DNA from 3 places in the Glaciecola sp. SC05 genome. Region 3 is predicted to be linked to each of the others. Evidence: predicted binding sites of a transcription regulator. Region 3 holds the regulator's gene; each other region holds the start of a gene.

Region 1 (8,451 bases), on a different contig from region 3:
CTCGATATCGCCTACGGTTCCGCCAATTTCTACAATTGCGATATCTACGCCTTCGGCTCCAGCAATAATGCGACGTTTAATTTCGTTGGTAATGTGCGGGATAACTTGAATGGTCGCACCCAAGTAATCGCCTCTGCGCTCACGCTTAAGGACTTCTTCATACACGCGGCCAGTAGTAAAGTTGTTGCGCTGCGTCATACGAGTGCGAATAAAACGCTCGTAGTGACCAAGATCAAGGTCAGTTTCAGCGCCGTCATCAGTGACAAAGACTTCGCCGTGCTGAATAGGACTCATAGTGCCTGGGTCAACATTAATATAAGGGTCGAGTTTAAGCATGGTGACGCTCAGGCCCCTTGCTTCTAAAATAGCAGCTAACGATGCAGCGGCAATACCTTTTCCTAATGATGAAACCACACCACCGGTGACGAAAATATAATTTGTCATGTTGAACCTAGCGTTTAGCGTGTTAATTGATGCGCAAATCGTTTCTCAGGCAGTAAAAAATGGTAGCTAAATAAAGATTTATTCTAGCTAGGCATCGTTTGTTGCAACTAAAAGAAGATTCACAAATGAGGCGAAAAGAACATCACCTTTGTTGGAGCCATAGTATACCTAGGTTACCCCCTTGGAGTAAATTACAAATCGCAGTTATTTTGTAATAGCAAGGTTTACTGTATGCGACAAAGTCTAGCGCTCTGCGCTGTTGAGTTGTTTACGCCACTCATACATCAATGCCTGTGCCTCTCGGGGTGATAGTTCGTCTAGGTCGACGGCCTTTAGTTTTTGCTCTAGCCAGTGCGGCGCGTCTAGTGCAATATCCATTTGTTGATACTTATCATAGTGTTTTGTTGCGTTGCGCGAATCAACAGAGGCATGAGGAGTATTTAATGTCGCTATGCTTGACGCTGAGGGCGCAGCGCTCGCTAATGAGTTAGCAGTTTGGTGTGCATTGTCTTCTAGTTCTCTGAGTTTTTGCTTAGCCACGCCAAGCACCGCTTTTGGCACTCCAGCCAATTTCGCAACCTGAAGACCGTAGCTCTTGCTCGCCGCGCCTCGCTGCACCTGATGCATAAACTTAATATCGTCATTGTGCTCAATCGCGCTCAAATGCACGTTTTGAATGTGCGGGTATTGTTGATCGAGGATGGTTAACTCAAAGTAGTGAGTAGCAAATAGAGTATAACAGCGGATGTTGTCTGCTAAATACTGTGCACACGCCCACGCTAATGACAAACCATCGTAAGTGCTGGTGCCGCGGCCTATTTCATCCATTAACACAAGGCTATTGCTAGTCGCGTTATTTAAAATATTTGCCGTCTCGGTCATTTCCACCATAAAGGTCGAACGGCCAGACGCTAAATCATCAGCCGCGCCAATGCGGGTAAATATTCTGTCGATTGGGCCTATTTTAGCGCTTTCAGCCGGAATGAAGCTGCCAATGTACGTTAGCAGCACAATCAATGCGGTTTGGCGCATATACGTAGATTTTCCGCCCATATTTGGCCCGGTGATCATGAGCATTTGGGTGCTGTCAGATACATATAGTGGGTTGGCAATAAAAGGCGCGCTCATCACATGCTCCACGACGGGATGACGGCCGCCGGCATACTCTATTAGATTGTCTTCGACTAACTGTGGGGCGCGTAGGTCGAGATTAATTGCGCGCTCAGCGAAGTTGCTCATGACGTCTAATTTCGCGATAGCGGATGCGCTGAGCATCAACTGGTTTAAGCTGGGCATAATGCTATCGAACAGCGCCTCGTATAAACGCTTTTCTAAAGCTAGCGCGCGGCTTTGACTGGTCAGTACTTTGTCTTCATGCTCTTTTAGCTCTTCAATAATATAGCGTTCGTTATTCTTTAAGGTTTGTCGGCGCACATAGTCAGGTGGCACCAGAGCGCTGTTTGCTCGACTGACTTCAATATAAAATCCGTGTACTTTATTGTAATTGACTTTTAAGGTAGAAATGCCGGTGCGCTCTCGTTCACGCACTTCGAGCGCATCTAAAAATGCGCTAGCTCCTTGCGCCAAATCACGCAGCTCATCAAGCTCTTCGCTATACCCAGGCGCAATTACGCCGCCATCTCTTAGCACCACAGGTGGATTCTCGATAATCGCGCGATTTAAAAGTTCTGCAAGTTCTGGATAATGTGATATTGCATCAAGATAGTAGCTGACCACTTTGCTGGTTTTATCGTCAACATTGAGCTGCGTTAATTGCGCGAGCAATTCAGGCAATTGATTGAGGCCGTGGCTCAATCTAGCAAAATCTCGTGGTCGTGCACTGCGCAAGGCAACTCTGGCGAGAATGCGTTCGATATCGCCAATTTCTTTTAATAGGCTTTGCAGTTGCTGGTAGTCAGACGATTGAATGGCGCTGATGATGGTATGGCGCTTTTCAATTTCGGCTTTGTCTCGAATAGGTTGATGCAAATATCGCTGCAGCAGTCTCGAGCCCATGCTGGTCGAGGTCTTGTCAATCACACTCAATACGGTATTTTCAGTGCCACCCGATAAGTTTCTCGTTAGCTCTAAATTTCGCTGTGTAGCGGCATCCATATATAAAATGCTGCTGTGATTATCGTGGGTGATTTGGGTAATATGTATCAGTTGAGTGCGCTGGGTTTCTTGCACGTATTGCAATACGCAGCCGGCACTGCCGATGGCAAGCATATCAGCATCAATACCAAAGCCGTCGAGGTTTAGGGTCGAAAATTGTGCGTTGAGTTTACTTAACGCCGTTTGCTGATCAAACTCCCAAATTGGACGGCGGCGTTTGCCTTTAAATTTTTCAAGCAGGTGCACATATTCAAAATCTTCGCAATACAGTAACTCTGCAACTTTGATGCGCTCTAGTGCACCCAAAAAGGCTTCTTCACCGGCGCAGTCAATTACGTGAAAGCGTGCGCTGGCCAAATCAATATAGGCAATGCCAAACATATTTTTGTGCGCAGTGACGGCGGCCAATACTGCGTCTTGTCTATCGTCGAGTAGAGCTTCGTCGGTGACAGTGCCCGGAGTCACTATTCTAACAACTTTACGGTCAACCGGGCCTTTGCTAGTGGCAGGATCGCCTACTTGCTCACAAATGGCCACCGATTCGCCCATTTTCACCAGCTTTGCTAAGTAATTTTCAGCGGCATGATAGGGTACGCCAGCCATAGGGATTGGCTCACCGCCAGACTTACCTCTTGCAGTGAGTGATATGTTCAGTAAGTTTGATGCCTTTTTTGCATCATCAAAAAATAGCTCATAAAAGTCGCCCATGCGGTAAAACAGCAAAATATCTGGGTGGTCAGCTTTTATGCCCAAATATTGCGCCATCATCGGCGTTTGTTTTGAGCTTGAATCGGCAGTTGTATGGGCGCTCGGCATATTTTATGTACAGTCTCTAATTAAACGGTTAGCCAGATTTGCTTATCTATCGATCGCTTTATGATGAATTTGATAGCGGATGCCGCAAATCATTTATTTAAAAATGAAGGTGCGCTATTGTTAGACACAGATAGTCTAATGCAAAACAAGAGAAGAAAAAACGCCTGTATGCTCAATGCTCACTTTAAAAACAAATATCAATTAGCCGAGCAACTCGGTGAGGCGCTGCAAACCGCGCAAGCCAGCGTTTGCACCATAGAATCTTGTACCGGCGGCGGCTTAGCTTTTGCAATAACCGATGTGCCGGGCTCATCTGCTTGGATTAATCAGTCTTGGGTAACTTATTCTAATCAAGCTAAAACTGATTTAGTTGGAGTGGCTAAGCAAACCCTCGATAAGCATGGCGCGGTTTCTGAGGAAGTCGTTATCGAAATGGCCAAAGGCGGTCTTCAGCGGGCAAAGGCAGACTTTGCTGTTGCTATAAGCGGAATTGCAGGCCCCGGCGGAGGAACACCGAGCAAGCCAGTAGGCTTGGTATGGTTTGCAATCCAAAGCGCGACTGATACACATACTTTTAATCGCTGTTTTTCAGGTGATCGTCAGCAAGTGCGAGATCAAGCCATTGTGTTGGCCCTTGAAAAACTGATCTCTTGTGTAGTTCAAGCACAATAAATCCCGTGGCATACTTATCCCATCAATATTTACCTATTAGCTGTATAAGATGGCTAAGCGACCTCCATAAAAGGTCTAAATTAAATTAATTTACATGTAAATTCATACAGTTATAAAAAAGTGTAAATAAAGCGTTGAAACTGTATAACCATACAGTATACTTGCGATATAAATGATTACACCTAACGTTCATCTATATGAGCGAGTTTTACTAAATATTTTATAAAAGAGTCTTTAGTAAAGCACACAGTAGCTAAATCATTAAACATAACAATTATTAGCCACAACAATTTTTTAGCCTGAGCGATGTACTTTGCCAGCATGATTAAAGGAAATATAAATGAAAAATGATACTAACAAAGCAAATGCACTAGAAGCAGCCCTTTCGCAAATAGAAAAGCAGTTTGGCAAAGGCTCTATCATGAAGCTTGGCGAAAACCGCACCATGGATGTTGAAACCATTTCAACAGGCTCATTAGGTTTGGATATTGCATTGGGTGCAGGCGGATTGCCAATGGGCCGAATAGTTGAAATTTATGGCCCTGAATCATCAGGTAAAACCACATTAACGCTTGAAGTGATTGCCTCTGCACAGCGCGAAGGTAAAACCTGCGCATTCGTCGACGCGGAGCATGCGTTAGACCCAATTTATGCTAAAAAATTAGGCGTTAACATCGACGAACTACTGGTCTCTCAGCCCGATACTGGGGAGCAAGCGCTAGAAATCTGCGACATGCTTACTCGCTCAGGAGCGGTTGATGTGATTGTGGTAGATTCAGTGGCTGCACTCACGCCAAGAGCCGAAATCGAAGGTGACATTGGTGATTCTCACATGGGCCTTGCGGCTCGTATGATGTCGCAAAGTATGCGTAAAATTACCGGTAACCTAAAGCGTAGCAATACCATGCTAATTTTCATCAACCAAATTCGGATGAAGATTGGGGTCATGTTTGGTAATCCTGAAACGACTACCGGTGGTAATGCACTTAAATTTTATGCTTCAGTGCGCCTAGATATCAGACGTATTGGTGCGATTAAAGATGGTGACGAGGTTGTCGGTAACGAAACTCGCGTAAAAGTGGTTAAGAACAAAATTGCTCCACCTTTCAAACAAGCGGAATTCCAAATCATGTATGGTCAAGGCATTAGCAAAGAGGCCGAGTTGGTTGATTTAGGTGTAAAACATAAGCTGATAGATAAAGCTGGCGCTTGGTATAGCTGCAACGGTGATCGTATCGGACAAGGTAAAGCAAATGTTGTGCAATATCTTAAAGATAACAAAGCCTTAGCGAATGAGATTGAAGGTAAGTTAAGAGCCGAATTGCTTATGCCAAAAGTAACTGACGACGCGGTAAAAGAGTCAGACGATACTGCTAAGGCATAAGCCGTAAAATAAAGGTTTTACCTGTTTAACAGCGAAAGGCCGGTTAGAAACTCAGCGTGATAATGCATTGTAACGCTTGGGTTCTAATCGGCCTTTTTATGTCTTGATATATCATTTACCGAGTTGTTAAAAAACTCTATAGCCTAAGTTAAATACAAAGTAAAAGAGGAGCATATATGCGTATTCCTCCATTTTTTAAGAACAATTTTATGGCTTATGGGTACTCTAAGAGCAAGGCTGAGACTGATTTCAGCGGCACAGGTTTGCTGATACAGAATCCTTGAAAGCTATTTACACCAAGCTTAGCAATGATGTCCAAAATGGCAGTGCTTTCGACTCCCTCAGCCACTACTTGAAGCTCTAAAGAACGAGCAAGCGCAATAATCGCTTTTACAATTTTGGTGTTGTTGTTGTGTTCTGATAAATCATCCAGAAAGCTTTTGTCTATCTTGATAATATCAAAAGGATAGTTTTGCAAATAACTCAAAGATGAATAGCCTGTGCCAAAATCGTCAAGCGCTAATCTGATCCCAGTTGACTTAATTTCTTTTAAAATAGCCTTTACTTTTTCTGGTTTATTAATAATTACCGATTCAGTCATTTCCATGACTAATTTGCTGGGGTCAACCCCATATTTTACGCAGCAAGTTTCTATATGCGAGACAAAAGAGTCTTCTAGTAGTTGCTTTGCTGAAACATTGAAGGTGAGGTAAGTGTTTGTGGCAAATTTTTTATCTTTTTGCCAGCGGCCCAATTGCCTGCAGGCTTCTTCAATTACCCACCTTCCCACTTTTACTATCATGCCTGTTTCTTCTAGCATATGAATAAAGCGATCAGGGGCAACAATGGTTCCTTTTTTATTCGTAAACCGCAGCAGCGCCTCAAAACCGACAATGGCAGAAGTTTGGCTATTGCATATCGCTTGGTAATATAGACAAAAGCTGTTGCGTTTGAGTCCAGTACGTAATTCATTAAGCAAGTTGATGCGTCGTTTTGCACCAATTTCTAAAACTTCATTAAAAATTTGGTATTTGTTTTTACCTTCTCTTTTAGCGCTATATAGCGCAAAGTCAGCATTTTTTAGTAATGTGTTTGGGTCAGAGCTAGCAAAGCTTCCTCTCGCTACGCCAAGGCTGGTAGTGATAAATATCTCATTGTTGTCAATCATGTAAGGTTCGGCCACGCATTGAATCACTTTTTCAGCCACTACCACTTCGTCAGTTACATGATCGTCTTTGCCTAGCAATACAACAAATTCGTCTCCGCCAAAGCGGGCGACAGTGTCATTTTTACGTAGGGTATTGATCAATCGCTCTGCTACTTTTTGCAACAAAATGTCACCAATATTGTGGCCCAGCGTATCATTGACGTCTTTAAAACCGTCAAGATCCAAGAAAAATACCGACACTAATGCCTCATCGCGCTGAGACGCTAAAAAGGCCTGTTGCAGACGGTCATTAAATAATACGCGATTAGCGAGGCCGGTAAGCCCATCGTATTCAGCAATGTGGCGAAGTTTTTCCTGAGTGATATATCGTTCGGTGACATCAGCACAAGTGCCTAAAAAGCCCTCGACTTCGCCATCCGCAGAGAACAATATGCGCATGCTAAAATCGACCCACTTAGTGGTGCCAAGGGGAGTGACTAATCTTACTTCCTGGCTATAGTCTTCAGCTTTTTGAAGACTGTCGTAGAGGGCTTCTAAAAAGTCGGTGACTTCTGCGGAGTGAATAGTATTAATCCAATTTTGGCCCAGTCCCTCATCGCTCGCGAGTCCAGAAAACTCAAACCACTTGTCGTTTGCAAACACGCAGTTCCAGTCTTTATCGACTCTTATGATGGCAACAGGTGCAAGTTGAGTGAGGGCGTTGAGCTGTTGGGATGTTCGTTTATACTCTTCGGCACTTTGGCGCATGTCAGTGGTATCTTGAATTTGCAAAGTAGTGAAGCGCTGCGCGCCATGCATGTATCTGAAAATAGTCAGATTGACTATGCAGACACTGCCATCGTCTCTTCTGGCTTCACGCTCTAACCAAATTCGCGGTCCCATGGCTTGCTCAGAAACACCAAATTTTGCCTGTTGATTTGACCATTGAAATAAAGAATCATAAGTGGGAATAAAGTCGCGAATGTCCATGCCGGCAAGACTAGGGCTGCCTGTGTGTTCTATTTCAAACTCTGATCGAATTAACATGTCTTGAGCAACAGGATTGCTCAGCAATATCGTAAAATCACTGTTTACAACGACAACTCCGACCGGTGATGACGAGATTAAGCTGCTAAGGTAGCGATTGTTTGCAATTTTTTTATCAAGCCCTAAAAAATTACCACGAACAGTCTCGGCGCTTTGCAGGGTGCACATGACTGCGCCGATGATTGGCTTTAGTTTGTGCATCAACGCGGCGGTGTAATCTCCATTTTTATTTGCTAATACACAAATTGCGCGCAATTCACTGTGCAGCACAATGGGTAAAATCATCACCGAAGAAAATTCAATATCTTTGCACAATAATGCTCTGGTGCCGGTGGGTATAGGGTTATTGTAGTAGATAGACGTGGTCAGCAGATTCTTTTGACTCACCCAAGCCGATAAAACGCTATCGTTGACAAAGGGTTTATTATTGCCGTAGTACAGGGGTGTTAACTTGGTATTCGCATAGATTGGGAATTCAGCATCTTTCCCTGATACAAAGCACACTGCAAAATCGCTGTCGGTGATGTCGGCTAGATATTTTAAAACGAGATGGAATATTCTGGTAGATGCATCGGGGTCGAATAGTAGTTCTTGTATGGCGTCAATGGCGTCGCGAGTGCCGACGTCTTTGCGTCTATTGTTAAGTTCGTTTGGTTCTTGGAGAGCATGCCTTGCGGCTTCGTCTATTTCTTTTTCTTTCATTTAGCAGTAGTTTCCTAAAACCAATATTTGTTAAAGTGCGTAACTTTCTTATAAGACTGCTGTATTTTGCAAAAATAATGTTATAGTTTTCAAGATAATACAAACAGCTAAAAAGCGCATCAAT
Region 2 (8,451 bases), on a different contig from region 3:
TCAAAATATGCGGTTTAGCTTGGTTCTCTGCTGGGTATCATAAAGTTTGCAGGCGCTTCAATGATAGAACGCCCTAAGTTTGTCATTTTAAAGCCGCCAGAAATCGTAATGAAGTACTTCTAGTCAGTTTCAGAATATCTACTGCTTATATAGACTTATGTTCATATCAAGATTATTCATTTGACTATAATGTTCCCCAAAAAATAGCCGATACCTCCATATAAGTGGAATAATTTAGTACTTTAATTCAGGAAATATAAAAGTATATGTTCGACAGCGTCCCTAATTCACCGTTATTGCAAGCATTGCAGGCTCAGTTAAAAGAGTTTCCTAACTTAATGGCGGCTTATGAGAAAATAGAGCCTTTAATTTTGCAGGCTTTTGACGCGTCACGGATGTCGCTTTTCCAAAAACGAGCCCAACAGCAAGACCTTGTTGCTCGATTTAAAACCGGTCAAGAAACCAAAGAAATAAAAGTTCCTATTAGTCCGGCCTCTATCGCCGGTTATGTGGCAATGTCGCAACAACCATTGATTATTAACGACCCTTACAATGATGAACAGTTATCTAGCATCCATCAGCGGCTAAGATTTGATAAAAAGTTCGACCGCGCGAGTCAATTTAAAACCGAGACTATTTTGTGTATTCCTGTAATGAACGCAGGAGTGATGATGGGCGTCATGCAAATCATCAACAAAAAAGGCGGGAATTTTGATCACAATGACTTAGAAATGGGCATGCAAATTGCGGAGATGCTCGGCGATAAGTTTCGCTATGAGTTGGGCGGCACGAAAAATCCTTTCGATTATCTGGTGTTGCGAGGCTTAATTTCTGACGACACCGTACAAGAGGTCACAAAACTCCCTGACGTTCGCCAAACCGTTGCGAAATTAACATCCGAATATCGCATTGAAGAAAAAGACATTGGTAGCGCGCTTTCAGTGCATTACCAAGTACCATTTATTGATTACATACCTGATGTATATCATATGTATCAAAGCAACAGCCGATTGAATCTGTCATATCTCAAGCGCAATTTCGTCGCTGTTATTGCCGACGCGCATGAAAATGCGGTGGTATTAATGGCTGAGCCAAACAACGCCGCGCTGCTCATGGAAATCGAAAGTGCTCTGGGAATTGAAAGTTACGAAATTGCCGTGGGTTTACCTAAGCATATTCTCCAGTATTTAGGCGAAACCAGCGGCGGTAGCGGCCCAGGCGACATGGATGAAATCTTAGATGAAATCGGTACATCTAGTGACGACATTGAAGATGTAAACGACGACTTAGCCGAAGATGCACCCGCAGTCGTGCGCTTAGTAAGCAGAATATTACACGACGCGAAACGGTTAAACGCCTCAGATATTCATATCGACCCGGAAAAGGGTGCGCCTACTCGCGTGCGCATGCGGGTCGACGGTGTCGTTAGGGATATCAATCAAGTTCCTGCTTCACATCATAATGCCGTCATCGCTCGTATCAAAATTATGTCGAGTTTGAATATAGCTGAAAAACGTATACCGCAGGATGGCAAACTCGCTTTTAAGCTGTCAGGTCAAGCGGTAGAAGTCCGTGTCGCCACTATTCCAACCGTTGCTGGTGAAGGCGTGGTTATGCGGATACTCGCCACCGGCGGTGCATTACCAATCGAAAAAATGAACTTATCCCCTCGCAACATGGGGATGATTGAATCGATGATAAAAAAACCGCACGGTATTATGTTAGTGGTAGGGCCAACTGGTTCAGGTAAAACAACCACTTTGCATGCAATTTTGGGATATCTAAACACGCCCGACAAGAAAATTTGGACCGCTGAAGATCCAGTAGAAATAACTCAAGCTGGTTTACAGCAAGTGCAAGTAAGTCCCAAAATTGGGTTTACCTTTGCCAACGCATTGCGAGCTTTCTTGCGGGCCGACCCCGATATCATTCTCATCGGTGAGATGCGTGACAAAGAAACGGCTCACGCTGGGATTGAAGCGTCACTGACCGGTCACTTAGTATTGTCGACTCTGCACACCAACTCCGCGCCCGAAACCATCACTCGCTTGCTTGATTTAGGATTGGATCCAGTTAACTTTTCTGACGCTTGCGTTGGTATTTTAGCGCAGCGCTTGATTCGTACTTTATGTCCGAGTTGCAAAGAAGAATACCCGGCTTCTGAAGACGATATGGCCTTTTTGCAACGTCAGTATGGCGAAGAATACTTCGCGGAGCTTGGTTTGAGTGAGCAAGTAATGCTGCAAAAAGCGAAAGGATGTGATAATTGCGGTGATACTGGCTACAAAGGTCGGACCGGCGTCCATGAGCTGTTAAGTATGACCAACGAACTCCGCGCTATGGTATACAAAGAAGCGTCCGTGTCGGCTATGAAGGCCCAGGCCATGAATGATGGCATGCGCACACTAACTCAAGACGCGGTATTAAAAGTCTTAAAAGGCGACACTGATATTACCCAAGTTCAAATACTTGGTGGTCACTAACTTGTTAGGGTAGCGGTCATTTATGATTTTATTAACATGCCTTGGATAACATCGAGGGCGGATAACCAAACTCCTCTTTAAAGCACTGACCAAAATATGACGTTGAGTTAAAACCAACATCAAAGCTTACTTCAGTAATCAGCTTGCCTATCAGTAATTGCTTTCGCCCTTCCTTCAATCTGTGCTTGCGTAAATATTGACCGAAAGTCATGTCAAAGTGCGCTGTCATTCGCCTTTGTAAGGTTTTTTCACTGATGTGTAGAGCCGAGGAGGCCTCAAATCGATTAAACGCTTCTCGTTGGTAATTATGTGTAATTACTTTTTTAAATGCAGAAATGAACTCATTTTGCTCTGCTAGTGTTTCAGTCGCCTTATCGCCTATAGTATAGGCAACACACGCTTCTTTAACTTCATTTTCAAACACGGTTTGATTCCGCACTATATTGTTTAGCACCGTCTTTAATTCGTCTTGGTCTAAAGGCTTTTCAATAATCGCACTAACACCGCTGGCGTACATTTTAACTCTTTCAGCTTGATCTAATGCCATCGTTACCATAACAAAAGGTACCTGCGACATAGCAGAGCTCCCTCGTAAAAACTGACAGAACTGAATACCTAGCGCATGCTGCCAACTAAAGTCAGCCACAACAATGTCAGGCTTAATTTCAAATAATGCAGACAAAGCTCTATCAAATGAAGCATAGCAGTAAACTGAGTATTGATTTTGAAGGTGTCTGTACAAAGTGTCGTTCATCAAAGAGTGCTTTGTGATCACCAACACTTTCTTACGGCTATCGCAGGCCGGCTGAACCGATGTTTCAGGTTTCTTGTAGCGAAGATACTGCGGCCGCGATATTAGTTCTGCAGCTGGAAGCAAAAGGCGTACATGTGTGCCCATATTAATTGCACTTCTCATAACTAGTTTTCCGCCTAGCTGGGCTGCTTGTACCGCAATTGTTTTGATGTCTATGCGTATTTCAGCATCTGAAAGCCGACGGCTGCGGTTTACTTGAATCGCTTTACTTTTGGCAAAAGCATCATTGAGAACACCCGCGGGTATGCCGACGCCATCGTCTTTGATTTCAAAAACTACGTGGCTTTTAGTAAAGCTGCACGTGAAATGAATATCAGTGTGAGCAGGGTTATGTTTGATTGCATTTAAGAGCAGCTCCCTTAACATTTTCTCAGCAACACCGTTCCTTATATTGATATAACCATGAGCTTTTTCAAACACACTAATATTGATGTTTTCTGTTTCAGCATAGTCTTTGATAGCAGGCAATAAATCGTGCAAAACTTGCTCTGAAGCAAGCGCTTTTTGAATACCCTCAGACACACCTTGTGAGCTACCGATACTATTGCTTGGGGTTGCAGAATCAATAGCAAAATGCGTACTTTGTTGAAGCTCGTTTGATAGTGCCCGTAAAACCTGAAGGTTATCTCTTAGTGGTGTTTGATAAAGCGATGGGTATCGCTTTTTGTCCTTTACAACATATTGTGAGTGAACCATGTTTTCAATAACACCGCTTAAAGCCTCTGCCACATGGGCCGTACTTTTACGAGGTTTTATTTGGCGTCTTTGTACATATTTTTGAGAGGAGTGTTCAGTAACTCCGTGAACCCGCGATAACATTTTTCTGATATATAGACAGCAGGGTCCGAACAATATTATCGCTATCCCTATCAATAAATCCTTTATAGATATCACCTTTGTCGAGAGCATTTCGCTCGACAAGACCACGTGTACAGCATCCATTGCTTATTTCCCTCATTTTGTATCTTATAGTTGTATAGCTTTTACCTTTGTATTTAACACTGATTCCGAGTGGAAATTAAGCTGTGCAAATTTTCATCGCAAATCGATTTTTTCTGATGTTACTTAAAATTTTCTTAAACTATTATCAACAATAAAAATTTCGGCCTTTAATATTTAGGTACAAACGACAGATTGTCTGCATACTGTTTATTTTTTGAACTTCCTTTATAGAGCCAAGCTTGCATATTGGCGTTGTGAGCAGCTTCAATGTCATAAATATAATCACCAATATAGGCAACTTTTTGACACGGTAGTTGCCATCCCTCAGCGATCTTTAATAAGCCTTCAGGATGAGGCTTGGGGCGAGCATCTTCACGAGTAATAAGCAAATTGATGGGAATATTGTTGTTGCGTATTTTGATTTCACTCGCCTCTCTGCAGTTGCGGGTCACAATAGCCAGTGGGATCCCCAGTTGCTGAGCGTTTAAAATGAAATCTAAAGCGCCGGTGATTAACTCTGAAGTATGAGCATCCTCTAGCTCATGCCTCAAGACAGTTTGCCGAGCGTTCTCTTGCTCATCACAACTTTCAATTTGCTCAATATAAGTCAATATATCCATTGCCTCATCGCAGCCAATTTCTTGCTTCATCTGTTTGAAATCTAGATTTGCATGAACCAGCGTGTCGTCCAAATCAAAAATGATGCCCGCTACTTTAGTAAAACAAAACACTACATACCGCCTATACAAAAACTATCCACGCTGACTTATAGTGTTAATTCTAACATTTAGACCACGAGACTGTTTATTTGTACAGTGCATGGGAGTATAGTATAGGTCTATTTTATGTAACGAGGAGTTCCACATGGCCGTTATCACGCAATACGTGGTTCAACATAAAGGAGTCGATAAGTTGGTAACCACTGATAAAAAAGAAGCTGACCAATACGACAAAATGTTGGAGATAGCAGATAATCTAAGTCATTACATTAAGCAAAAAGGGGTGGAGTTGGACGAGGCGGTTGCCGAAGAACTGTCCATCTTACTTGCTAAAAATAAAGAATCTGTCGGTAAACTGCTTCGCGGTACACAAGCAGATAATATACTTGAAGCTGAAAAAGCCGACGTGGTCGCAATTAAAAAGGCATAAAGCGCTGGTAGGATGAGTTAAATCTGTCTTATAATCAAGGCATGCATATACATCAACTACGTGGCTACATTCAAAATATATTCTTAATTGAATACCCCCACGGTTGTCTCTTACTTGATGGGGCGTGCAAGGCTGACTTTACGGTAATTGCTGATTATTTTAAGCACACATTGCAACGTCCTCTCAGCGATCTAAAAGTCGTTTTAGTTACACATATGCATCCAGATCATGCTGGGTGCGCGCATTATTTACGTAAAAAATCTGGATGTCAGATTATTAGCGGCGTATTTAATAAGCAGTGGTATGCTGGCATCGGCGGTAAAGTATCCCATTTAACTGATATATTTTTAGCGCATTGGGTGGCCAGTAAATTAGGTAGAAAACGGAGTTTTATATGGTATCCGCCTAATCTACATCCAGATTTGATGTTAGCTGATGGTGAGGCGGTACCGGGTTTTAGTGATTGGCAAGTGCTATATACACCTGGTCACACAAGTATGGATATTTCCGTAGTAAACCATGAACATAAGTGCTGCTATGTTGCCGACTTAGTCGTAAAAGTAAGAGGGCAACTTCAATCTCCTTACCCAGTAAATCATCCTAAGGACTATAAAGCGTCATTGAAGCGGCTGAATGATTTAAATGGATACACAATTATGATGGCCCATGTTCCAAGCCAGCAAATATCCAAAGACGAAATAACAGAGTTGGTCTCCAGAGCACCAAACAAACCTCAAAATGTCCAACAAACCATTTTTCATTTAGCAAGAAGGTTGGCTCGCTTCAAAAGCCAATCAGAAGCTTAAGCAGTTCCACCTACTGTCATTTCGTCAATTTTTAGGGTTGGCTGACCTACGCCAACCGGAACTGACTGACCGTCTTTCCCGCACACACCAACACCAGCATCTAGGGCTAAATCGTTGCCGATCATCGAGATTTTTTGCATGGCTTCAGGTCCATTACCAATCAGTGTAGCGCCTTTAATGGGTTGCGTTATTTTACCGTTTTCAATCAAGTATGCTTCTGAAGTCGAAAAAACAAATTTACCGGAGGTAATATCCACTTGCCCGCCACCAAAGTTAGGGGCAAATATGCCTTTTTTTACTGAGCCGATAATCTCTTCAGCGCTATGCTCTTTGCCCAACATATAGGTGTTTGTCATACGCGGCATGGGTAAATGCGCGTAGGATTCTCTGCGACCATTGCCGGTTACTGGCACACCCATTAAACCTGCGTTCATCTTGTCTTGCATGTAACCACAAAGAATTCCATCGTCAATCAACACATTATATTGAGTAGGCGTTCCTTCATCATCAACTGAAAGTGAGCCGCGGCGATCTGCAAGCGTACCGTCGTCAACTACAGTTACGCCTTTTGAAGCGACTTGTTCACCCATTCTGCCGCTAAAAGTAGAAGCACCTTTGCGATTAAAATCGCCCTCTAAACCATGACCGACCGCTTCATGCAAGAGTACACCAGGCCAGCCGCTGCCTAACACTACCGGCATCGCGCCAGCGGGCGCTGGAACCGCCTCTAAGTTCACTCTTGCCATATGCAATGCTTCATTGGCAAGCTGTTCATATCTTGGGATCCCACTTTCAGTTTGCGCGCTGAAAAATTCGTAGGTTCTTCGCCCACCGCAGCCTGAAGCTCCGCGCTCTCTTTTACCGTCTTTTTCTAACAGGACGCTGCAGTTTAGTCTTATCAAGGGACGAACATCCGTAGCAAAGGTACCATCTGTAGCTGCCACTAGTATCTCTTCATACACCCCTGTCAGACTTACCACAACCTGACTAACGCTCGGCTCTTGTCTACGGACATATTCATCCACTAAGCGTAATAACGCGATTTTTTCATCATCAGTCATTGCTAATAAGGGATTAGTTTCGGTATATAAGGCGGTACGTTGAGCTGCTGCTAGGGGCGCAACTCTCAGGCTTCCATTGGCCGGGGCGATGCTGCGCGCAGCATTACAAGCTTTTAGCAAGGCATCAGCATTTATCTCATCAGAATATGCAAAGCCAGTTTTTTCATGATTGATTGCCCTAACACCCACACCACGCTCTATATTATAACTACCATCTTTGATAATGCCGTCTTCTAATACCCAACTTTCATGCTGGCTCGATTGAAAATACATATCAGCAAAGGTATTTTGATGATGCAAAATTTTCTCTAAATAAGCAAAAACTTGAGCTTGGTCTAATCCAGATTGATGCAGTAAATGTTCGACAACGGAATTATTCAAATTTATATCTCTCTCGTTTATGTGACTGCATGGGCATGCGTTTTCGGATACTTAATTGGCGCGCAGAGTCAACCCTTGCAGAGGCCCACCCTTCTTCGTTTTCAATGACAGACAACAACTCTCCCCAGGGAGAGTAAATACATGAATGCCCGAAAGTCTCGCGACCATCTTGATGGGTGCCAACCTGATTGGCTGCTACTATGTAGCACTGCAGTTCAATACTGCGAGCCTTTAACAATGCGTGCCAATGAGCTTGACCGGTAGCTTTAGTAAATGCGCTGGGTATCACCACAATATTCATTGGCATCATAGCATCAAACATCGTTGCAAAACGAAGGTCGTAACAAATGGCTTGGCCTACCTTGCCCCAAGGGCTATCAAAAGTCGCAATATGCTCGCCGCGCTGCGTAAATTTTGATTCAAGGTAGGACTGCGTCTTATCCTGTACCTCTACATCAAACAAATGAATTTTGTTATATGCACTAATTAATTTACCTGCTGGAGAAAATACTAAGCTAGCCGCATAATAATGAGCCGAATCATTGCTTTTTATGGGCATTGTTCCGCCCACCAAGTACACATTATGCTTTTGCGCCATATTCGCTAAGCGAGCCTGAATAGGGCCTTGTCCCATATTTTCTGCATTTTCTAATATTGTTGCTCCACAGCAAGCAAATTGAATCGCACATTCTGGCAATACAGCCAATGCAGGTGAATTTGGCTTGGGTCTCGCATGGCCGAGCAGACTGTCTAACTTCTCTAGGTTTTCTGCTATCGAGGGACTGCCGTTGATTTGAATAGCAATAAGATCACTC
Region 3 (8,451 bases):
TCGTCAGCATTTTCGGTGATGTCATACAATGTGTATTGCAAGGTAAAAAAAGTAATATCTTCAGGTAGTTGCGGGTCAATATAGAAATTCATTGGCATAAGCGCTTCATCCCCCGCTTTTAGGGGTTGATGCTTAAAACAAAAGCATTCCGTTTTATTGATATAAAGTGCCGCCATGCCCGGTGATATAGAAGGTATTGCTTGTGCAATAATATCTCTTTTGGTTGGGTTTCTGACAAAAAATGCAACTTCACTCATTTCGCCAGGGTGGATTTCAACGCGCTTTGTTTGCGCCGTAAATTCCCAAGGCATTCCCGAGTTAGTGCGAGTAATAAAATCGACCGTAATGACTCGAGACGTATCAATGTCTATAGATTCATAAACTGCTGCTTGGTCGCTTGGCTTACCATTAATGCCGGTAATATCGCAAAATACGTCATACAACGGGACCAAGGCAAACCCAAACCCAAACATACCCAAGACCACCATCAACAGCTTCGCAACAGTTTTGCCATGGTTTTGAGGCGCTTGCACAACACCATCGTCAGGAGCGCTAGTTGCGCTCTGACGATTTAAAGGTGCTTGCTTGTCATCTGACATAAATTTCCTCTTGCCTATTGTCTATTGTCTATTTGATAACAGGCGGTGTTTCAAAGGTGTGATAAGGCGCTGGAGAAGGAATTTCCCATTCTAGGCCATTAGCTCCATCCCACACTTGTGAGGAAACTTTGTCACCTTGTTTACGACATGCTTTTATGACCAACACTAGGAAGATTAATTGCGATAAACCAAACGCAAATCCGCCGATGCTTATCCATTTGTTAAAGTCAGCAAACTGCAAAGCATAATCAGGTATACGACGAGGCATGCCGGCTAGCCCTACAAAATGCATAGGGAAGAACAATAAGTTAACTGAAACTAATGAACACCAGAAGTGTGCTTTTGCTAATGGAATGTCGAACATACGACCAGTCCACTTCGGTAGCCAGAAATACACGGCAGCCATGATCGAGAAGATAGCACCAGTCACCAGTACATAGTGGAAATGAGCTACCACAAAATACGTGTCATGATATTGGAAATCTACTGGCACAATGGCGAGCATTAATCCTGACAGGCCACCAATGGTGAATAGAACGATAAATGCGATAGCAAAAAGCATTGGGACTTCGAAAGAAATACTGCCTCTCCACATCGTCGCTACCCAGTTAAATACCTTCACACCCGTCGGTACGGCAATGATCATCGTCGCTATCATAAAGAACATCTCAGCGACCACCGGCATACCCGTAGTAAACATATGGTGAGCCCATACAATAAACGATAATAATGCAATCGACGCTGTCGCGTAGACCATAGAAGCGTAGCCAAACAGCCTTTTACGAGAGAACGTTGGGACAATTTCAGAGATGATACCAAAGGCCGGCAAAATCATGATGTAAACTTCAGGATGACCGAAGAACCAGAATATGTGCTGAAACAGCACTGGATCACCACCGCCGGCAGCGTCGAAGAAGCTGGTGCCAAAGTACTTATCGGTAAGCACCATGGTTACCACACCCGCAAGCACTGGCATGACTGCTATCAACAAGAAGGCAGTAATTAACCAAGTCCACACGAACAACGGCATCTTCATGTAAGTCATACCAGGCGCACGCATATTGAATATGGTTACAACAACGTTGATCGCGCCCATGATTGAACTGATCCCCATAATATGCACAGAGAATACAAATAGCGCCGTACTGTCTCCGCTATACGTTGTTGATAATGGCGCGTAGAACGTCCAACCAAAGGCTGGTCCGCCACCTTCAACAAACAATGAACCCAACAAAATAGCGAAAGCAAACGGTAAAATCCAGAAGCTCCAGTTATTCATGCGTGGCAATGCCATATCTGGCGCCCCAATCATCATGGGGATCAACCAGTTCGCAAGTCCTGTAAAGGCCGGCATAACTGCACCAAAAACCATTATCAGTCCATGCACGGTGGTCATCTGATTAAAGAAATTAGGTTCAACGATTTGTAAACCCGGCTGGAATAATTCAGCACGAATGACCATAGCCATTGCGCCGCCTACCAAGAACATAATAAACGCAAACCACAGATACAAAGTACCTATATCTTTATGGTTTGTGGTGAGCACCCATCTCATCAGCCCTTTCGGGATGTGGTGATGATGATCGTCATGACCATCATGTGAATCGGCGCCGTGTGCAGTATCTGTTACCGTCGACATCTAATTATCTCCTAGTTGCCATTCATAATGGCGTTAACATCTTTTGCTTGTACCATATCGCCAGTGTTGTTACCCCAAGCATTACGTTGGTATGTAACGACCGCAGCAATCTCTGACATGGTGAGCTGTTTCGCGAATGACTGCATGGCAGTGCCAGCTTTACCGTACACAATGATATCGATGTGTGCAGGCTTGTCATTTAATGCAATTGAAGAACCTTTAATTGCTGGGAATACGCCAGCTAGGCCTTCGCCGTTAGGCATATGACATGCAGCGCAAACCGCTTCATGTACTCTTTTGCCATCAGCCATTAGTTCTTCCATTGACATATTCATCGCCAACAAACGTTGCTCTTCTTCTTTTGCTCTTAAAGCAATCGCTTCTTGCTCGTCAATCCAGGCAGCGTAGTCAACTGGATCTTTTGCAATAACTACGATGGGCATGAAGCCATGATCCTTTCCGCATAGCTCTGCACATTGGCCGCGGTAAACCCCTGGCACGTTTACATTAGTCCATGCCTCGTTTATAAATCCAGGGTTTGCATCTTTTTTCACTGCAAAGTCTGGCACCCACCATGAATGTATAACGTCATCAGAAGTAATTAAAAAGCGTACTTTTTTTCCGGTAGGAATAACCAAAGGGCGATCAACCTCTAGTAGGTAGTTCTCACCTTTTGTAAATTTGTTGCGGATTTGCTCTTGTTGGGTTGCCATGGTGGAAAAGAATTCCACATCATTATCCATATACTTATAGTGCCATTTCCACTGGGAACCTGTCACCAGCACGGTAATGTCAGCTTTAGATGCATCTTCCATCTCAATCAAAGTATTGGCAGCAGGCACAGCCATTGCAATCAGTATCAAAAACGGCACTACCGTCCAAGCAATCTCAACTTTTACGTTGTCATGGAAATGTGCAGGTTTAGCACCTTTCGATTTACGGTGCTTTACCATTGAGTAAAACATTACACCAAATACGATGACCGCAATCGCGATACAGATGTAAAACATCATCATATGCAGGCCATAAACTTCTTGGCTGATATCTGTCACGCCAGGGCGAAGGTTAAGATCGGATCTCTCTGATGCACTAGTGGCTAGTACCATCATGGGCGCACTCATCAATAGAGCACTTAAAGTAATTTGCAGCGACTTCACACTTGACTCCCAAAATTGAGGTTGACGTATTCTTAATACGAGTTCTGTTTTGCCAGTTATTTTTCTAGACAAAATCAGAAATTCTACGTCCGATGTTATTAGAATGTGAATAACTCGCTAATGATTAATCAATCCGAAGGATACGTCTAGTACTTTTTGGAGAAAAACCATACAAACAGTTCGTATTTACTAATAGTTAGCTTATTTTTTAATCAAATGGAAGTTTTGAGCGTAAATAATCACCAATTTGCCGTGAATATTGTTGTACGTAACTTGCAAGCAAGCTTTTGTAAAAACATAGAAAAGGCAGCAGATTTTTCTGCGAATTTCAGGTGGTTTATGGCTTAAATTTGTATCATTTTAGGAGAAAAAAGGGCAGTTTCCTGAGAAGAAACTGCCCTTTTTTTTGCGGTCTTAATTTAAATTTACGTTATCTCTAATAACGCCTACTGCAAGCCCTTCTATCTCGAAATATTGTGTCCGCAGATCGACTTCTATTGGTGAGAAATCGTCATTTTCAGCATGCAATATCACCAGCGGCCCTTTCTTCTCGAAGCGTTTTACGGTGACGTCATCATCTATTCTAGCAACCACAATTTGGCCGTTTCTGACATTATTAGTTTTGTGCACAGCTAATAGATCGCCATCCATTATCCCAATTTTCATCATACTCATACCGTTAACTCTTAACAGAAAGTCAGCACCAGGGTGAAACATTGCTGGGTCAACTTTATAGTGCGAGTCGATGTGTTCCTGAGCAAGGATAGGTTGACCTGCTGCCACCCGACCAATGAGGGGAATACCTTGCTCAATTTCGTCTTCTAGTGGACAGTTGAGCTTTATCCCACGAGACGTTCCCGGTAGGATTTCGATCACATTCTTCTTCGCCAATGCCTTGAGATGTTCTTCAGCGGCGTTTGCAGATTTGAAACCGAGCTCTCTCGCAATTTCTGCACGAGTAGGCGGCATACCAGTATCAATCATGGTTGTTTTTATGAGTTTGAGTACTTCTTCTTGCCTAGGAGTTAGTGGACGCATAACCAGCCTGTTTTTCTATACAGTTAGTTGGAGTATATCCTTTAATTGGCAAAGCGCAATACTCTTAATTTAATAATTGCTTTTTAAAGCTAGGCATAAGTACCTGAAAGCATGTTAATATTTAAGCCTTACTTTGATTCGGAGTGCGCATGTCACAGATTGGTTCTGCTTTTCGTTGGTTAGCATCTAAAGCCATAGGCTGGTTAGTTTCAGTAAAAAGCGTGCCTGCGGATATTGAAAAAGAGTTAGGTATCGATAAAACGAAACCTATTGTGTATTTATTGCAAACCGAATCCTTTACCGATCAGTTAGCTCTGGCCAAGTCGGCCCGAGCCCTAGATTTGCCCAATCCATTTGAAAATATAGAGATCGCTGGCGCTGAGCGCAAACGACGTTACTTCCTAACACGCCCTCAAAACTTATTAACCCGCAGGGTTAAAAAAACCAGCATTGAAGATGTTTTTACAGAATACTTTCACTTACACAGAGAGCACCTCGACATTGATTTACAGGTGATCCCCGTGTTTATCTCTTGGGGACGCTCTGCTGGTAAAGAAAAAAGCGGCTTTGCACAGCTATTTGCCATCAAAGCATCTCCAAACTGGCTCCGAAAGCTTTTTATTGTGCTGTTTTTTGGGCGAGACAACTTCGTTAGCTACTCAGCTCCGGTGTCTACGCGACAAATGTCTGAACTGCATGGCAGCGACAAACAGATAGCGCAAAAACTAGTGCGCGTGGCGCGGACGCATTTTCAGCGTAAGCGACAAACCCTCAGTGGCCCTACCTTGCTCGAGCGACAAACCTTATATAACTCAATTTTAGGCGCTACTTCAGTCAAACTTGCAATAGACGAACACGCGAGACAAAAATCTATCAGCCCAGAAGCTTGTCGTCATGAGGCACTGAAATATATCGACGAAGTGGCCGCCGACTATCGAGAGGGCCTCATTCGTATTGGCGACAGACTACTCAGACGAATTTGGAATAAAATTTATGATGGTATTGATGTCAGTCATGCAGAGCGCGTCAGAGAGTTAGCAAAAAACGGGCATGAGATAATTTACGTGCCCTGTCATAGAAGTCACATGGATTATTTATTGCTTACCTACGTGATTTATAACGAGGGCTTGGTGACGCCGCACATTGCGGCCGGCATTAACCTTAATTTTTGGCCTGTAGGCGGAATTTTCAGGCGCTGCGGGGCTTTCTTTTTAAGGCGGAGTTTTGCAGGCAATAAACTCTACACCGCGGTATTTAGAGAGTATCTCGAGCTACTCTTTAACAAAGGCTATTCGGTGAAGTACTTCCCAGAAGGTGGCCGCAGCCGAACAGGGAGACTACTTCCGCCAAAAACCGGAATGCTTGCGATGACTTTGCAAGCTATGACCAAGGGTATCAAACGTCCAGTCTCGATTGTGCCGGTTTACATTGGCTATGAGCACGTGATGGAAGTAAAAAGCTATATGAAAGAGCTAAAGGGAAAGTCAAAAAAGAAAGAGTCCCCTACTCAAGTATTTTCGGCTATTCGTAAGCTTAAAAACTATGGACATGGTTTTGTTAATTTCGGTGAGCCAATTCAGCTTAGCAACTTTTTAGATGAGTCGGTTAGCGACTGGCGTGAACAAAAAGCCCTTGATGACAAAAAGCCAAAGTGGTTGACCCCCGTCGTAAATTCGCTGGCTGATAAAATCATGACGAGAATTAATCGCGCAGCAGCACTTAATGGCTCAGCGATGGTGGCGTTATGCTTACTGTCTTCTAAAACACAGATTGTAAGTAAAAAAGCATTAGTCGAATCCATTAATGACTACTTACAACTTTTTACCCAGGTCAAGTTCAGTCAAGACTCGACCTTACCAGACGAACCTGCTGATGCATTGGTAGATCGCACGCTAGCCTTAAATCGCTTTGAACAAAGCCAAGATACCTATGGATCGATGGTGTCACCAAAAGATGATAATGGTCTGCTATTAACTTTTTATCGCAACAATATTCTGCATATGTTCGCGATTCCAGGCCTTGTTATGACCGCGGTGTTTGCGCATAAACAGCTTGAAAAAAGCGAATTGATAAGCCTCGTGCAGACCCTTTATCCACTGCTAAAACGCGAGTTCTTTTTGCATCACAGCAATGAACAAGCAATCGAGTATGTGGAGCATTTAGTCGACTATATGGCATCTGTTGGTTTACTCAAACAGCAAGGTGACTACTTATCACCACCAGTTGCTACGGCTGAAAAGTTCCATTCAGCTTGGCTGCTCAGTCGCACAATGCAAGAGACGCTGCAGCGTTATGCGACCGTTTTGCATGTCTTAGAAACCGAGAAAATCATTGGCCGTTCACAACTCGAAAAACAAAGTCAAACCATCGCCGAGCGATTGTCTGCACTGTTTGGCATGCACTCACCAGAGTTTTATGACAAAAATGTGCTAGGAAGTTTCGTGATGGCGCTCAGAGAGAATAAACATTTAAGTAACCGAGAAGACGGTAACCTCGCGTTTTCTGAGAGCAGTTTGGCATTAAAACGGGCGATTATACCGCTGGTGTGGCCTGAAATTATTCAACATTTAGAGCAAATACACACATAATGCCAACTATGGGCAAATCGTATTAACGATTTCGCCTAACGCACCTTATTGCGCATGAAGCAATGCTATCTGATGGATAGACGAGTATCTTTTAAAGCCTGCCAAGCCCCCGAAAATTTAGTGGATATCAGCGGCCAAAAAGAATTGATACGCGGGGTCATCGGTATGCTCTTGCGCTGAATAGTCTAAGGCTTCTAGATGCTTGTTAAACAGCGCTCTCTCGCCAGAAGCAATATCAAAACCGACCAACACCAAACCCTGAGCGGCACCATGGTTACGGTAGTGGAATAAAGTAATATTCCACTGCTCACCCAGAGTATTTAAGAAGTGCATAAGCGCGCCTGGATACTCTGGAAACGAGAATGAAAAAATGGTTTCGTTTAGCGGTGTTTGTGGGCGCCCACCAACCATATGACGCACGTGCAACTTGGCAAGTTCATTGTCTGACAGATCAAAACACTGATAAGCATTTTCATGTAAGCGCTGCATAAGCGCGGTGAATTCAGTTCGGCCCTGTTTTAACTTAACACCAACAAAAATGTGCGCCTCGCTATTAGTGGCAAAGCGATAGTTAAATTCCGAAATATTCAAACCGCCTAAGGTCGCGCAAAAAGCTTTAAACGCTCCTTTTTGTTCTTTTAGTTTAACCGCAAATACCGCCTCTTTTTGCTCCCCCAGCTCGCAGCGCTCAGACACATAGCGAAGGGTGTGAAAGTTAATATTTGCTCCGCATAAAATGCCCGCTATTTTTGCGCCTTTTAGATCGTGCTGCGCACAATATTTCCGCATTGCCGCAATCGATAAGGCACCAGCAGGCTCGGCAATCACTCGGGTGTCGTCAAAAATATCTTTAATCGCCGTGCAAATTTCGTCATTGGTAACAGTGACTACCTCATCTACGTAAAGCTGACACAGTCTAAAAGGCTCTTCACCTATGGTTTTAACCGCTACGCCGTCAGCAAAAATACCGACGCTAGGCAGAGTAACCGGATGACCCTGTGCCAGCGCGGCCTGCAAACAGGCAGACTCTTCCGACTCTACTGCAATAATGCGAATATTTGGGTTGATTTGCTTTGCATATACCGAAATACCTGCCGCCAATCCACCGCCGCCTACCGCAATAAACAGATACTCTAAGTCGTGCACATGCTCTAAAATTTCTTTACCAATGGTGCCTTGACCGGCGATTACATCGGGGTGATCAAATGGCGGGATCATGGTCATACCGGTTTCGGCGCAAATTAGCTTTGCCCGCTCACTGGCTTGATCGAAACTTGTGCCGTGTTGGACGACCGTCACTTGATCTTTGCCAAAGTGCTTAACCGCGTCAACTTTGATTTCGGGAGTGGTTTCAGGCATCACAATTATCGCAGGAATGCCCAGTCGATGCGCGGCATAAGCAACACCTTGAGCATGATTACCAGCAGAAG

Evidence for each region. The regulator LexA, encoded in region 3, represses DNA repair genes until DNA is damaged. The targets are predictions, from matches to a motif close to TACTGTATNNNNATACAGTA.
Region 1: recA (recombinase RecA) is a predicted target of LexA. The motif match lies at 4,186-4,205, and genes of this name have one in related genera.
Region 2: AB9H30_RS04935 (YebG family protein) is a predicted target of LexA. The motif match lies at 5,038-5,057, and genes of this name have one in related genera.

Annotation. Positions count from the first base shown of each region.
Region 1 is NZ_JBGIYY010000001.1:39,526-47,976, forward strand. It holds gene AB9H30_RS00160 (CTP synthase) at 1-444, opposite strand, end outside; gene mutS (DNA mismatch repair protein MutS) at 688-3,327, opposite strand; gene AB9H30_RS00170 (CinA family protein) at 3,436-4,047, shown strand; gene recA (recombinase RecA) at 4,388-5,431, shown strand; gene AB9H30_RS00180 (putative bifunctional diguanylate cyclase/phosphodiesterase) at 5,646-8,327, opposite strand.
Region 2 is NZ_JBGIYY010000004.1:51,845-60,295, reverse strand. It holds gene AB9H30_RS04950 (GspE/PulE family protein) at 339-2,483, shown strand; gene AB9H30_RS04945 (helix-turn-helix domain-containing protein) at 2,515-4,026, opposite strand; gene AB9H30_RS04940 (HAD family hydrolase) at 4,407-4,970, opposite strand; gene AB9H30_RS04935 (YebG family protein) at 5,104-5,388, shown strand; gene AB9H30_RS04930 (MBL fold metallo-hydrolase) at 5,430-6,194, shown strand; gene tldD (metalloprotease TldD) at 6,191-7,636, opposite strand; gene AB9H30_RS04920 (carbon-nitrogen hydrolase family protein) at 7,629-8,451, opposite strand, start outside; gene AB9H30_RS04915 (YhdP family protein) at 8,446-8,451, opposite strand, start outside.
Region 3 is NZ_JBGIYY010000008.1:44,407-52,857, reverse strand. It holds gene AB9H30_RS08870 (cytochrome c oxidase assembly protein) at 1-599, opposite strand, end outside; gene ctaD (cytochrome c oxidase subunit I) at 628-2,238, opposite strand; gene coxB (cytochrome c oxidase subunit II) at 2,250-3,359, opposite strand; gene lexA (transcriptional repressor LexA) at 3,810-4,433, opposite strand; gene plsB (glycerol-3-phosphate 1-O-acyltransferase PlsB) at 4,583-7,021, shown strand; gene ilvA (threonine ammonia-lyase, biosynthetic) at 7,139-8,451, opposite strand, start outside.